Regions from separate parts of the Virgibacillus byunsanensis genome, predicted to be linked through region 2. Evidence: predicted binding sites of a transcription regulator. Region 2 holds the regulator's gene; the other holds the start of a gene.
The links. Region 2 encodes CtsR, which represses protease genes until heat stress. Its sites were predicted from a motif close to ATGGTCAATAAAGGTCAAACA; they were not measured.
Positions count from the first base shown of each region.

Region 1 (7,948 bases), on a different contig from region 2:
AGATTTGCAATACCGTGTGTCGCATGGTGAAGTAAAAGGTGTTGTAAGTTATTTTCCATATGTAGATCAATATAAAGATATTAAAGAATATGACGAATTAAAACGATTTGTAGTAGGAGAGCCAGCAGAAGGATGGCTATTTTTAGATGCTTTAAAAGAAGATGCATCCGAGGAGCTGGATATGGCAAAAACAACAAAAGATGATATTGCGTTCTTACCGTACACTTCTGGAACTACAGGTAACCCAAAAGGTGTTGTACATACACATGGGTGGGGCTTTGCACATTTAAAGACAGCATCAGAGAATTGGCTATGCATCAATGATGGTGACAAAGTATGGGCAACAGCAGGCCCAGGTTGGCAAAAATGGATCTGGAGTCCTTTTCTTTCAGTCTTAGGATCTGGTGCAACCGGATTTATTTATAACGGGAAATTCAATCCAAAGACATATCTGCAGCTACTTCAGGACAATGATATTAATGTATTATGCTGTACACCGACAGAATATCGTTTGATGGCAAAAGTTGATAACCTATCAGACTATCAACTACCTACATTGCATAGTGCTGTATCAGCAGGTGAACCATTAAATAGAGAAGTTATTGATACGTTCCAGGAACACTTTAATTTAACTGTACGTGACGGATATGGCCAGACAGAGAATACATTATTATTAGGATTTATGAAAGATATGAAAGTAAAACCGGGATCCATGGGAAAACCAACTCCTGGAAATGATGTAGAAGTGATCGATGAATACGGTGAACCGGTTGCGGAAAATGAAATAGGAGATATCGCTGTTAAACTCGATTGTCCGGCATTGTTCCGTGAGTATTATAAAGATCCAGAGCGTACCAAAATGGCTCACCGGGGTAATTATTATGTAACAGGTGACCAAGCTGCAAAAGACAAAGAGGGCTACTTCTGGTTTGAGGGACGCAGTGATGACATTATCATTTCATCAGGCTATACAATTGGCCCGTTTGAAGTAGAGGATGCTTTAGTAAAACACTCTCATGTACAAGAATGTGCAGTAGTAGCTAGTCCAGATGAAATTCGAGGTAGCATTGTGAAAGCATTTGTTGTCCTAAAAGACAAAGTTAATAAGGATAATCCTGATTTAATTAAAGAATTACAGGATCACGTGAAAGAGTTAACTGCGCCATATAAATACCCAAGAGAAATTGAATTTATTGATGATTTACCAAAAACAACGTCAGGAAAAATCAGACGAGTTGAGCTAAGACAGAAGGAAAAATTAAAAGGCTAATATGAAATCCCCTAAACAGCTATGATAGTTAGTAACTGTTTAGGGGATTGTTTTTCTTTATGGAGTTAGAACTTCTACACGTTTATCTTCTAGTTTACGCGTGGTGCAAATAGACTCCCATTCATATGCCGCTCCGTCCCGCATCGTAATAATACGGTCTGCTATAGCTCGGGAATCTTCTCGGTCATGGGTTACAAAGATGGAGGTGATTCCTGTTTTCTTAATAATTTCTTTCAATTCATTTCTAATTTTTATTTGCAAATCAGCATCGAGGTTGCTGAACGGTTCATCCAATAATAGTAAGGAAGGTTTTGGAGCAAGCGTTCGCGCTAAAGCTACACGTTGTTGTTGGCCACCACTAAGTTCGTGCGGGTAGCGTTTTTTCAATTTCGCCATATTAACAAGGTCAAGAACCTCATCCACACGCTGTTGCTTATCTCTTTTAGTTTGTTTTTTTAAACCAAATTGAATATTCTCTGCAACGGTCATATGTGGGAAGAGCGCGTAGTCTTGAAATACCATACCAATTCCGCGTTTTTCCGGTAACACAAAGTGTCTGTCATCTGTCATAATCTGGTTATTTATTCGAATGATTCCGCTTGTAGGGGTTTCCAGTCCGGACAACAATCGAAGGACAGTACTTTTTCCGCTTCCGCTTTCACCAAGAATAGATATAATCTCTCCCTGTTCGATCTCAAGGTTGAAGTTTTTAATCGCATAGTCTTTACTTCTATAATAACAAAAAGCTAAATCTTTAATTTGTAGAAACATATTATTTTGGCTCCTTTTCTAAAGCATGATAGAAAATAAAGATGGCAATAGCACTGATGATAATGATAATAATGGATGCTAAAGACGCTTCATGAATTTGTTCATCACTTGCATACTGAAAGGCTTTTGTTGAGAGTGTATCGAAATTAAACGGTCTTAGAATTAATGTAAGTGGTAGTTCTTTTAGTATCTCAATAAATGATAAAATAAATCCACTTAAAATGGCTCCTTTTATCAAACGAACATCAACTTTAAAAAATGTTTTTGTCATTCCCATACCAAGCGTGCGTGATGCTTCTGTATATTTATTTCCTATTTTATCAAACCCAGCCTCAATTGCATTGAATCCGACTGCCAAGAATCGGATGACATAAGCAGATATTAACATGAACAGGCTGGTACTTAAGTATAGCATCGGATCCATACCGATAAATTCATAAAACCCAAAGAGAATATTATCCGTTGCTATAAATACGGTAATAATACCAACAGCAATAACAGCACCAGGTATGGAGTAACCTAATATTGTTATTTGCGCAGAAGCTCTGGATAGAACGCTTTGGTGAATTCGTGCGAAATTAGCAATGATAATCGCAAATACAGTGATCATTGACGCACCGACGATCGCTACTAATAGGGAGTTGAATATGAGTGAAGTAAATACAGGGTCAGCAATTTTTTCATAGGTTAATAGTACCCAATCTAGTAACTGAATTAGTGGTATTAGAAATCCTAGACCAAATATAAGCAGACTATAACCAAAAGCAATCCATCCACGCCACCCTCGTAATTGTATAGGAGTAAGCGGTCTAACTTTTGGTGAAGAATAGCTATACCTTTTTCTTCCTCGTAGGAACTTTTCAATTATGAGAATTGAAAATACGATAAACATAAGTGTAGCAGAGAGTTTAATTGCTGCATTCAAGTCCCCCATCCCAAACCACGTTTGAAAAATTGCGGTGCTGAACGTTGGAATTCCAAAGTATTGCACAACACCATAATCATTTAAAACTTCCAGTAGTACAAGACTAACGCCTCCAACAATTGCTCCACGGGATATCGGCAGGACTACCTTAAAGAAAATTTCAAATGAATTCCTTCCAAGTAATCGCGCATTCTCGATTAAGGATGCGGATTGATTTGATAAAAAAGTACGCGTGATCATATATACATATGGATATAGAAATAATGTAAAAATAAAGATGGCACCAGGTAATGTCATGATATCAAAATAGGATTGGCTCACAGTCACGTTATAGTTGTTTCTCAACGTAGTTTGGATAACACCCGTATAATTCAACATTCCATTGTAGGTATATGCTGCAATATAAGGCGGGATAGCTAATGGTAAAATTAATCCCCACTTAAAAAACCGTTTAAGTGGAAAGTCAAAAGCAGATATGAGCCAAGCGAGACTTGTGCCAATTAGAATTGTGAGTATACCTGTAAATATAATAATAATAGTAGTGTTTTTTAATAAATTTGGAAGTATAAATTCCTTAATATGCTGCCAATTCGAAGTTTCTTCTGTGAAAAAATTAAAAAGAATAGAAATGTTGGGTAGTAGGATAAGTATTACAATGAATAGACTTCCGAGGGTCCAAATATTTAAATAACTAGACAGCTTTCGATAGAACTTCAAGAATGACACTTCCCTTGATTAATCTTAGGTGAAACTGATAAAGATATCCCCATTAATGATAACAGTTCTCATTGGTATTGTATATACAAAAATGCTGCATTGCTTGTTATCACAATGCAGCAAGTTAGAAAGAATCTCTTATTTCCAACCAATTTCATTCATTATTTTAATGGCCTGTTCATTGTTATCGCCCAGCTTTGTCAGGTTAATGTCTTGTTCTTTAAATTCACCCCATGACTTAAGTAACTCTGCTGGTTCAACATTAGGGTTTACAGGATATTCATAATTTGTTTCAGCAAACTGTTCTTGAGCACTTTCAGTTGTTAAGAATTCCATAAATTTAATAGCATTTTCCGTATTTTTACTGCTTGCTGTTAAACCAATTCCACTAATATTAACATGTGTACCAGTTGAATCCTGGTTAGGGAATAGAATATCCAATTGTTCCGCTGCTTTTACTTGTTCCTCATCTTCTGCATTTAGCATTTGACCCAGGTAGTACGTATTCATTACTGCTACATCACCTTCTCCAGCAGCAATAGCGATAGCTTGATCACGATCTCCACCCTTAGGATCACGAGCCATGTTGTCTACAATACCTGTTGCCCATTCTTTAGCTGCATCCTCGCCATCAATTGCGATTAGAGATGCAAGTAAGGATTGGTTATAAATATTGGATGAAGAACGTATGAGAACTTTATCCTGAAAAGTATCTTTTGTTAAATCCTGATAAGTTTGTAAGTCTTCTAAACTTACACGGTCTTTATGATAGGCAATAATACGAGCTCGCTTTGTTAATCCAAACCAAGTGTTTTTATCATCGCGATATTTGCTAGGTATATTTTCTTGAAGTGTATCACTAGTAACTTCTTGTAATAATTCTTCATCCTTAGCACGGTGTAGTCGTCCAGCGTCCGCTGTAATAAATAAATCTGCCTCAGAAGCTTTACCTTCACGAACCAAACGAGCAATTAATTCATCATCCTTACCCTTAATGACATTAACTTCAATTCCAGTTTCTTCTGTGAATGCTTCGTATAAGTTATCATCTGTTTCATAATGACGCCCTGTATACAAATTAATTTCACCGTTATCTTCAATGTCAGCAGTATTGTTCTCATTTTCAGTATCATTTTCGCCATTATCCCCTCCACCACACGCAGCTAACGTAAATGCAGAAATAATAGTAATAAATACTAAAAGATAAAAATTATTTTTCATAGTAATCACCCTTCTTATGTAGAATCTAATTGATAATGAATATCAATTTCAATACTTATTCTAATGGAATATATCTAAAAGTCAATAGCTTTGTGAAAACTAATAATTTTTATTATAGAAGTTATGTCTAAATTAGTATTCATCAAAAGGTAAAAAATATGAATTTAACAGATCAAAATACTTGAAAGTCAAAATAGGTCAGAGTATAATAATGATCAAAGGTCAAATATAGTCAAAGTCAAAATTAAATATAATTACAGGCAATTATTTTAAGGAGGAATGGAAAATGCAATGTCAAAAATGTGGTGTAAATCCAGCTAATATTAATGTTGCAATGCAAATGAATAATGAAAAGATACACATGCATCTTTGCAATTCCTGTTTTCAGGAAATACAAGGAAAAATGATGAATACGAATGACTTCTTCTCCGATTCATTTCAAAATGAGGATGCATTTTCTAATCATTTTTATAATGGAAATGGAGCAAGTCACACAGGAACAAAAACACAGACAAAATCAAATCAAGGAAATGGTCTATTAGATCAACTAGGCAAGAATGTAACACACGCAGCAAGAGCAGGAATAATTGATCCGGTTATTGGTCGGGACAATGAAGTGAAACGTGTTATTGAAACGTTAAATAGAAGAAACAAAAATAACCCAGTATTAATCGGTGAACCTGGTGTAGGTAAAACTGCTATTGCTGAAGGGCTGGCTGTAAGAATTACAGAAGGTAATGTGCCAGCAAAACTGATGAACAAGGAAATATATCTGTTGGATGTGGCCTCATTGGTAGCAAACACTGGAGTTAGAGGTCAATTTGAGGAACGCATGAAGCAGTTAATTCAAGAATTACAAAATCGTAAAGATGTGATTCTGTTTGTGGATGAAATTCACTTGTTAGTAGGTGCCGGAACCGCAGAAAGCTCACAAATGGATGCAGGGAATATTTTAAAACCTGCACTAGCACGTGGTGAAATGCAATTAATCGGTGCAACAACATTAAAGGAATACCGTAAAATTGAAAAAGATGCAGCACTAGAACGACGCTTTCAACCTATTATAGTCAAAGAACCATCAGCAGAAGAAGCAGTACAAATATTAAATGGAATTAAAGATCGGTATGAACAGTTTCATGATGTGCGCTTTCCTGAAGACGTAATTCGCGCTTTCGTAACGTTATCACAACGCTATATTCAAGACCGCTTCCTTCCAGACAAAGCAATAGATTTAATGGATGAAGTTGGCTCGCGATTAAATCTAGCAAACGCAGAAAAAGATTCTAATTCAATCGGACAACGTCTAGATGAGATCATTAAAGAAAAAGAACAAGCAGCTGATAAAGAAGATTATGAACGTGCAGCAAACCTACGATATCAAGAAATTCAGCTGCAAAAGCAATTAGAAAAAGCCAAAAATGAAGAACAGGTTATTGATGTAGCTATTTCTGATATTCAATTGATTGTTGAAGAAAAAACGGGAATACCAGTAACAAAATTGCAAGCCGATGAACAAGAAAAAATGAAAAATATCGCTAAAAGCCTTGGTGATAAGGTTATTGGTCAAGAACAGGCAGTTCAAAAAGTAGCAAAAGCGATTCGCCGAAGTCGTGCAGGACTTAAATCAAAATACCGCCCAATAGGTTCGTTCTTATTTGTTGGACCAACTGGTGTCGGTAAAACAGAATTGACCAAAGCACTAGCAGAAGAATTATTCGGCTCACGTGAATCATTGGTTCGATTAGATATGAGTGAATATATGGAAAAACACGCCGTGTCAAAAATTATCGGTTCACCTCCAGGTTATGTAGGCCATGAAGAGGCTGGACAACTAACCGAACGTGTCCGTCGTAATCCATATTCCATTATTTTGCTTGATGAAATTGAAAAAGCACATCCAGACGTGCAAAACATGTTCCTGCAAATTATGGAGGATGGACACTTAACAGATTCACACGGTCGTAAGGTAAGTTTTAAAGAAACAGTCATAATTATGACAAGTAATGCCGGTACTGGTGAAAAACAAGTCAACGTTGGTTTTAATAACGCCCAACATGAATCAGTAACCACATTAGATATCCTAAGTAACTACTTTAAACCAGAATTCCTAAACCGCTTTGATGCGATGATCCAATTTAATGAGCTTGAAGAAGACAACTTATTAAAAATCGTTGATTTAATGCTAGAAGACCTAGAAGAAACAATAGAAGAAAACAATATTGAGATTACGATTACGGATGAAGCAAAACAAGAATTAGTTAGACTTGGCTTTGACCGCCGCTTTGGTGCAAGACCTTTACGTCGCGTTATTCAAGATAAAATTGATGACCAGTTAACAGATTTGATTTTAGAAGATGAGACGATTAATCAGGTAATGGTTGAGGTAATCAATCAGGAAATTGCAGTAACGAAAAAAGGATAAATTATGTAGTGAAGAGCCACTGACTCTGTCAGTGGCTCTTTTTTTGGTGTTGATCGAAATTCTAAGCTGTTGATCGAAAATGGACTACTCATGATCGATTCTGCTAGTAACTTGATCGATTTTTAACTCTCTTGATCGAAAATTATAGCTGTTGATCATTTATCATGCCTGTTGATCGAAATTCTAAGCTGTTGATCGAAAATGGACTACTCATGATCGATTCTGCTAGTAGCTTGATCGATTTTTAGCTCTCTTGATCGAAAATTACAGCTGTTGATCATTTATCATGCCTGTTGATCGAAATTCTAAGCTGTTGATCGAAAACGGACTACTCATGATCGATTGTGCTAGTAGCTTGATCGATTTTTAGCTCTGTTGATCGAAAATTATAGCTGTTGATCATTTATCATGCCTGTTGATCGAAATTCTAAGCTGTTGATCGAAATTCTAAGCTGTTGATCGAAAATGGACTACTCATGATCGATTCTGCTAGTAGCTTGATCGATTTTTAACTCTCTTGATCGAAAATTATAGCTGTTGATCATTTATCATGCCTGTTGATCGAAATTCGAGCCTGTTGATTGAAAAAGCTATTCATTTAACGTAACACTATACATCAAGC
Region 1 covers NZ_JBHTKJ010000058.1:19,277-27,224, reverse strand. Annotated here, with positions in the region: gene mbcS (acyl-CoA synthetase MbcS) at 1-1,270, shown strand, start outside; gene ACFQ3N_RS17070 (ABC transporter ATP-binding protein) at 1,328-2,041, opposite strand; gene ACFQ3N_RS17065 (ABC transporter permease) at 2,043-3,683, opposite strand; gene ACFQ3N_RS17060 (Fe(3+) ABC transporter substrate-binding protein) at 3,822-4,904, opposite strand; gene ACFQ3N_RS17055 (ATP-dependent Clp protease ATP-binding subunit) at 5,191-7,326, shown strand.
Region 1: a site for CtsR is predicted at 5,123-5,143, ahead of ACFQ3N_RS17055 (ATP-dependent Clp protease ATP-binding subunit). Genes of this name have one in related genera too.

Region 2 (7,948 bases):
CCATTGGGGAGGATAAGTCTAATTTAAAATCAGGCTTCAATCGCGTTTGCAAATTCACTATCTGTATTTTGGAAGGCTTACAATTCGGCAATCACCTGATTTTGACTGGCTTCTTCAAAGTGAAATTCGAATAATAACACTTATGCCTTAGTTGCACTTATGCAGAATAGCAAAGTTTTCTTTTCTATTCTGCCTAGAAAACGCAGGCGCACTACCCGGGGAATTCGGACATGCGCTGTTCCCACAGGACTAGGAAGGCTACGAAAGCAACACATTGCACGAGGAAAATGCGTATGCACTTTCTAGGAGTCAACTCCTACAGCGAAAATCAACCATCATCTCAAGTTACGCCGAAATTTATATCAACTATAAAGATGAAAAAGCAACAATGCGTGCATAAAACAGCCTTTGGTACTAATCATTCTATAGTATGCTGTAATATCCCTTTATAAGGCTAAAAAAGTTTCTTAAATTTTCTCACTATATATTTATTGTAATTTCATATAAAATAAAAGGATATATATAAATTAGATGGGGAGGGAGAAGGATGAGTGAATTGGTTGATCAAATTCTTGGTGAACACTTTCTTATAATAATGGTACGTGTGTTAATAGCGTTACTATTATCTGGCTTAATTGGTTTTGAACGAGAGTTAAAGAACCACTCTGCTGGTTTTCGTACACATATATTAGTTGGTGTTGGAGCATGTTTAATGATGCTACTTTCGTTATATGGATTTGAGGCATTCATAGATAAATATGATCACGTTCGTTTTGATCCTGCAAGAATTCCTTCTTACGTTATAAGTGGTATTGGCTTTTTAGGAGCTGGAACAATTATCGTAAACGGAATGACAATTCGCGGTTTAACCACAGCAGCATCTATCTGGACAGTTGCTGGTTTAGGCCTTGTTGTCGGAGCAGGGATGTATGCTCCTGCAGTATTTACCACCTTTATCATATTGCTTAGCTTAGTGTTTCTAAACAACTTTGAAAAAATATTTACAAAGGGTCGTTCTTCACATTTAATTGAGATTATCGCGTTGCCTGGATTACAAGTAAATAAAATTGTCTCTGTTTTTGAGATGTTCGATTTAAATATTAAACAAGTTGAAATTGAAAAGGAAGAAGATAATCTAAGAAACATATTTATAAAAATTGACCATGACCCCTCGCTCGATCGAATCCGATTATTTGAGGAATTATCAAATATTAATCAAATTAAAAACGTAATTGAGAAAAAATAATTACATCTCCCCAGAAAACCTTACACGATTATCACACTGTAAGGTTTTTGGGTTACTGCTTTTTTGAGTGTTTTGTTTTTATAAGCTTTGTCTACAATAGGTAAAGACTATTAGTTGCATCTCACTTATTTTTGCGTATAATTAAAAATATAGTCAAAGATAGTCAAAGTCAAAAGCATATTATAAATAGTTGGTTAGCTCATAAAGGTAAAAAGGAGGTGGGCTCGTGGGTAATGTGTCAGATGTTATTGAACAGTATTTAAAAAAGGTTTTGCAAACAGCTGGTCACAATGTAATAGAAATTAAACGAAGTGAAATCGCGGATCAATTTCACTGTGTACCATCGCAAATTAATTACGTGATTAATACACGCTTTACTGTGGAAAAAGGATATATAGTAGAGAGTAAACGTGGTGGTGGAGGATATATTCGGATTATTCGTATTATGTATCAGGAGAAAGCAGAACTAATTGATGAAATTATTGAAATGATAAATCCAAAAATTACCCAACAGGCCGCTGTTGATGTTTTAGAGAGGCTTCTTGAAGAAGAGCTGATTACTGAACGTGAAGCGAAGCTCATAGTAAGTGCAATAGGCAGGGAAACGTTAGCTTTTCAGTTACCTCTACGGGATGAAGTTCGTGCACGGATATTAACATCTATGTTAACTACATTGAAATATTTAAATAAGTAAAAAAGGGGGAAGTCGTTATGGAATGCCAAGAATGCCAAAAGCGGCCTGCCACACTTCACTTTACACAAGTTATTAATGGGAATAAAACAGAAGTACACGTCTGTGAAGTATGCGCAAAGGAAAAAGGGTATATGACATATCCTGAAGAAGGGTATTCACTTCACAACTTGTTATCTGGTTTGTTTAATTTTGATTCATCATCCATAGGGGCGAATAGTAATCCAACATTTAAGCAGACGAAAGAATTACAATGTCCGCAGTGTGAAATGACCTTATCTGAATTTAAACGGGTTGGAAAATTTGGATGTGCAGAATGTTATCATGCATTCTCAGAGAGACTGGACCCCATTTTTCGCCGAGTCCATAGTGGGAATACAAAACATCATGGGAAAATTCCAAAGCGAAAAGGCGGTAATTTACATGCCAAAAAGCAATTGGAATCATATAAAAAAGAGTTACAAACGTTAATTGAAAAAGAAGATTTTGAGGACGCTGCAAAAGTTCGTGACAAAATTAGGGGCTTAGAAACAGAAATGCGAAAAGGTGGTGATGATTCATGACGCTACAGCATTTTATGAATGAGGCAATTAGTCCTTGGATGCGGGAAGAAGGCCCGGATAGTGATATTGTTTTAAGTAGTAGAATCCGTTTAGCTCGAAACTTTTCGCAAGTGTCATTCCCGATACTAGCTAATCAAGAAGATTTGGAAGAGATTCATCAGTTTTTTCAAAAAGAATATAACGATAAGTCTTTTCAGGATAATAAAAGTTTTGGGTTTGTGGCTATTCGTGATTTGACCCCAATCGAGAAACGGGTGTTAGTGGAAAAACATTTAATTAGTCCTCATCTGGCGGATCAAGCGCAGGCTGCAGCAGCACTTATTTCTGAGAATGAAAAGATATCTGTCATGATAAATGAAGAAGATCATATTCGAATTCAGCTTTATTTTCCTGGGTTTCAATTAAATAAAGCACTAAAAAAGTCATTTGAATTTGATGATTTTTTAGAGGAAAAAGTTAATTACGCATTTGATGAGACGAGAGGATATTTAACTAGCTGCCCAACTAACGTAGGTACCGGAATGCGTGCGTCGGTAATGATGCATTTACCGGCATTGGTGCTGACCCAACAAATTAATCGAATGATTCCCGCTATAAATCAACTAGGGCTTGTGGTACGTGGTATATATGGTGAGGGTAGTGAGGCAGTAGGTAATATTTTTCAAATATCAAATCAAATCACACTTGGAAGATCAGAACAGGATATTGTTGAGGATTTGCAAAGTGTTGTCCAACAATTAATAGAACATGAAAGAAATGCAAGAAATAGATTAGTGGAACAATCTAACACGAGGTTGGAAGATCGGATCTATCGTTCGTATGGTATTCTTGAGTACAGTCGAATTATCGAGTCAAAAGAAGCTGCAAAATGTCTCTCAGATGTACGGCTTGGGATCGATTTGGGTATTATAGAAAATGTACAACGAAATATACTTAATGAATTAATGGTTCTTACACAGCCTGGATTCTTGCAGCAATATGCAAAGAAAACATTAACTGCAAATGAACGAGATATACTTCGCGCCTCACTAATTCGTGAACGTATATTATTAGAGAAATAAGTAGGAGGAAAGTTATATGATGTTTGGACGTTTTACAGAAAGAGCTCAAAAGGTATTAGCCTTATCACAAGAGGAGGCAGTACGTCTGGGTCATAACAATATTGGCACAGAACATATTCTTTTAGGACTTGTTCGCGAAGGTGATGGTATAGCTGCAAAGGCTTTACAGTCCTTAGGCCTGGAAGTGTCAAAAATACAAGAAGAAGTAGAGAAGTTAATCGGTGTTGGTAAACAGCCAATGCAAACGATTCATTATACACCACGCGCGAAAAAGGTTGTGGAGTTATCACAGGATGAGGCAAGAAAGCTTGGACATTCATACGTAGGTACTGAACACATTCTTTTAGGTTTAATCCGTGAAGGTGAAGGTGTTGCGGCTCGCGTATTAAATAATCTCGGCGTAAGCCTAAATAAAGCCAGACAACAAGTATTGCAGTTGTTAGGCAGTAACGAATCTCAAGCAGGTCGTCAAGGCAGAGGTCAGGCATCCAGTAGTGCTAATACTCCAACGTTAGACTCACTCGCTAGAGATTTAACGGTAATTGCAAAAGAGGGAAATATTGACCCTGTTATTGGCCGCAGTAAAGAAATTGAACGGGTAATTCAGGTGTTAAGTAGACGTACGAAAAACAATCCGGTTTTAATCGGTGAACCAGGGGTTGGTAAAACAGCCGTTGCTGAAGGATTAGCACAACAGATTATAGACAATGAAATTCCCGAAACTCTTCGTGATAAGCGTGTTATGACACTTGATATGGGTACTGTTGTTGCGGGAACGAAGTATCGTGGTGAATTTGAGGATCGTTTAAAAAAGGTTATGGAAGAAATACGTCAAGCAGGTAATATTATCTTGTTTATTGATGAATTGCACACGCTAATTGGAGCAGGCGGTGCTGAAGGTGCTATTGACGCATCAAATATTTTAAAACCATCACTAGCTCGTGGAGAATTGCAGTGTATTGGTGCAACAACGATGGATGAATATCGTAAATATATTGAAAAAGATGCAGCATTAGAACGAAGATTTCAGCCAATACAAGTCGATGAACCAACACTTGAAGAAACAATTAAAATTTTAGGTGGCTTACGTGATCGTTACGAGGCACATCACCGTGTGACAATTACAGATGAAGCAATTGAAGCAGCAGCTAACTTGTCTAGCCGGTACATTACTGATCGGTTTTTACCTGATAAAGCAATTGATCTTATTGATGAAGCTGGGTCTAAGGTTCGCTTGCAATCCTACACTATTCCGCCAAATCTAAAGGAATTAGAACAGAAATTAGAAGAAGTGCGTAAAGAAAAGGATGCAGCTGTACAAAGTCAGGCATTTGAAAAAGCAGCCTCATTACGTGATTCGGAACAAAGGTTACGTGAAGAATTAGAGGAAACAAAAACTAAATGGAAAGAAAAACAAGGGCAAGAGGATTCAGAAGTAACAGTTGAAGATATTGCCGATGTTGTTTCCATATGGACTGGTGTACCAGTTTCTAGATTAACTAAGGACGAAAGTGAACGTTTATTAAATATGGAAGACACGTTGCACAAACGCGTTATAGGTCAGGAAGAATCGGTTAATGCTGTCTCAAAAGCAATACGCAGAGCTCGTGCTGGATTAAAGGACCCTAAACGTCCAATTGGCTCCTTTATTTTCTTAGGACCTACAGGGGTAGGTAAAACGGAGCTTGCGCGTGCATTAGCTGAAACGATGTTTGCCGATGAAGAGGCAATGATTCGTATTGACATGTCTGAGTACATGGAAAAACATTCAACTTCACGTTTAGTAGGTTCTCCTCCAGGTTATGTAGGGTATGAAGAGGGTGGACAGCTTACAGAAAAGGTTCGTAGAAAACCTTACTCTGTTGTATTACTAGATGAAGTGGAAAAGGCTCATCCAGAAGTGTTTAACATTCTTCTGCAAGTACTTGAGGATGGTCGCTTAACGGATTCAAAAGGTCGTGTTATCGATTTTCGTAACACCGTTCTAATTATGACTTCCAACGTGGGGGCAAATGAGTTAAAACGTAACAAATATGTTGGCTTCAGCCTTGGTGAAGAAGGTCAAGAATATAAAGATATGAAGAAAAAAGTTACTGATGAAATGAAAAAAGCATTTCGCCCTGAGTTTTTAAATCGTATTGACGAAATGATTGTCTTCCATTCATTAGAGAGAAAGCATATGAAAGATATAGTGACGTTAATGGTCGAGCAATTGAAAACTCGTTTGAAAGAACAAGATATCGTTTTCTCTTTAACAGATAAAGCTATTGAAAAAATTGCCAATGAAGGATTTGATCCGGAGTATGGAGCAAGACCACTCCGCAGGTCAATACAGAAGAATATTGAAGATTTATTATCAGAGGAATTACTGAAGGAAACAATTGCAAAAGGTCAAAAAGTAAAAATCGGGTTAAATAACAAAGGTGAATATGTTATTTTGCCCTAAAAGTGAACTTTAGAATAAATAGTTAAAAAAGCTAGAAGGAATCAACCTTCTAGTTTTTTTCCTACTATGCACATTTTAAACGAGTGATAAAATATGAGTAGCTGTGGTTTTCAATACTGATTGTGGCAGAATTATAGTATAAATATTAATAAATTGATAAAAAGATGTAACGTTTACGTTATGTTAATCGTATTAATTTACAGATAGGATAGATATAAGGGGATGTAAGTGGTGGCTAAACGTAAATCGAAGTATGTTTGTCAAGACTGTGGATATGAATCTGCTAAATGGATGGGGAAATGTCCGGGTTGCAATAACTGGAACACATTAGTTGAGGAATTGGAATCATCTACTGTGAAAAGCAGGCATACATTAGGAAGGGACATGAACACAGTTAGTAAGCCTGAAAGAATAACAGAGATTGAATCACAAGAAGAACCGCGTGTTACAACCTCGATGGAAGAATTTAATCGGGTGCTTGGTGGTGGGATTGTACCAGGCTCATTAGTACTTATAGGTGGAGACCCCGGGATAGGTAAATCAACACTGTTACTTCAGATATCATCTCAACTAGCAGAAAAACAGTTACCAGTGCTATATATTTCTGGTGAGGAGTCTACTAGACAGACAAAACTACGAGCAGAACGACTAGGTGTTAAAGCAGATTTATTATACGTATTAGCAGAAACGAATTTGTATGATATTGGAAATCAAATCGAAAAATTAAAACCATCCTTTGTGGTCATTGATTCGATACAAACCATTTTCAGAGAAGAAGTCACTAGTGCACCAGGTAGTGTATCGCAGGTTCGTGAATGTACAAGTGAACTAATGAAAATAGCTAAAACAAAAGGTATTCCCATTTTTATTGTCGGGCACGTAACGAAGGAAGGTGCCATTGCAGGGCCACGATTGCTTGAGCATATGGTTGATGCAGTCCTTTATTTCGAGGGAGAAAGACATCATACATTCCGTATTTTGCGTGGCGTAAAAAATCGTTTTGGAAGTACAAATGAAATGGGTATATTTGAAATGAAAGAAGAAGGTTTACGTGAAGTGTTAAACCCTTCTGAAATATTTTTAGAAGAACGTTCACATGGTGCGGCTGGATCAACGGTTGTAGCATCTATGGAGGGTACAAGACCTGTATTAGTCGAGATTCAAGCATTAATTTCACCGTCAAGCTTTGGTAATCCGCGCCGGATGGCAACAGGGTTTGATAATAATCGTGTGCCATTACTAATGGCAGTGTTAGAAAAACGTGTAGGCTTAATGCTACAAAACCAAGATGCCTATATTAAGGTAGCAGGTGGTGTGAAACTTGATGAGCCCGCCATTGACCTTGCTGTTGCAGTTAGTATTGTATCTAGCTTTCGAGATCAGCCTACTAAACCAGATGATATATTTATTGGGGAGGTGGGGTTAACAGGAGAAGTGAGACGGGTTTCTAGAATAGACCAGCGTGTTCAGGAGGCTGCCAAACTCGGATTTAAGCGCGTTATTTGTCCAAAAAAGAATTTAGATGGATGGATGATACCAGAAAACATTCAAGTTATCGGTGTAAATACAGTTCAAGAAGCATTAGAAGTTGGCGTTTTAAGGTAAATAGAAGAAACTCTAGTAAAATTAGATTGACATTGATATACGGTTATGATAAAATTTTATATTTGCAAATTGACTGATTTTTACAATTGTGCTATTATTTATTTGTTATCATAGAGGTAAATTATTATAAGTTGGATTATTTTATATAAAATTAGGTAATAATAACGGTTAGGAGGTGACGGTGGTGCTGAAAAAAATCGTACATTTATTTTTTGTAATTGCCGGTGGTACCATTGGATATTTATATATACCAGATATTATTAAGTTATTAGATTTTACAGAAGCAAGTTGGGTTGCTTCCCCGTATTTAGGTACATTATTAGGTGCAATTATATT
Region 2 covers NZ_JBHTKJ010000014.1:7,710-15,657, reverse strand. Annotated here, with positions in the region: gene ACFQ3N_RS07235 (MgtC/SapB family protein) at 548-1,246, shown strand; gene ACFQ3N_RS07230 (CtsR family transcriptional regulator) at 1,473-1,940, shown strand; gene ACFQ3N_RS07225 (UvrB/UvrC motif-containing protein) at 1,958-2,500, shown strand; gene ACFQ3N_RS07220 (protein arginine kinase) at 2,497-3,561, shown strand; gene clpC (ATP-dependent protease ATP-binding subunit ClpC) at 3,578-6,007, shown strand; gene radA (DNA repair protein RadA) at 6,239-7,612, shown strand; gene ACFQ3N_RS07205 (PIN/TRAM domain-containing protein) at 7,797-7,948, shown strand, end outside.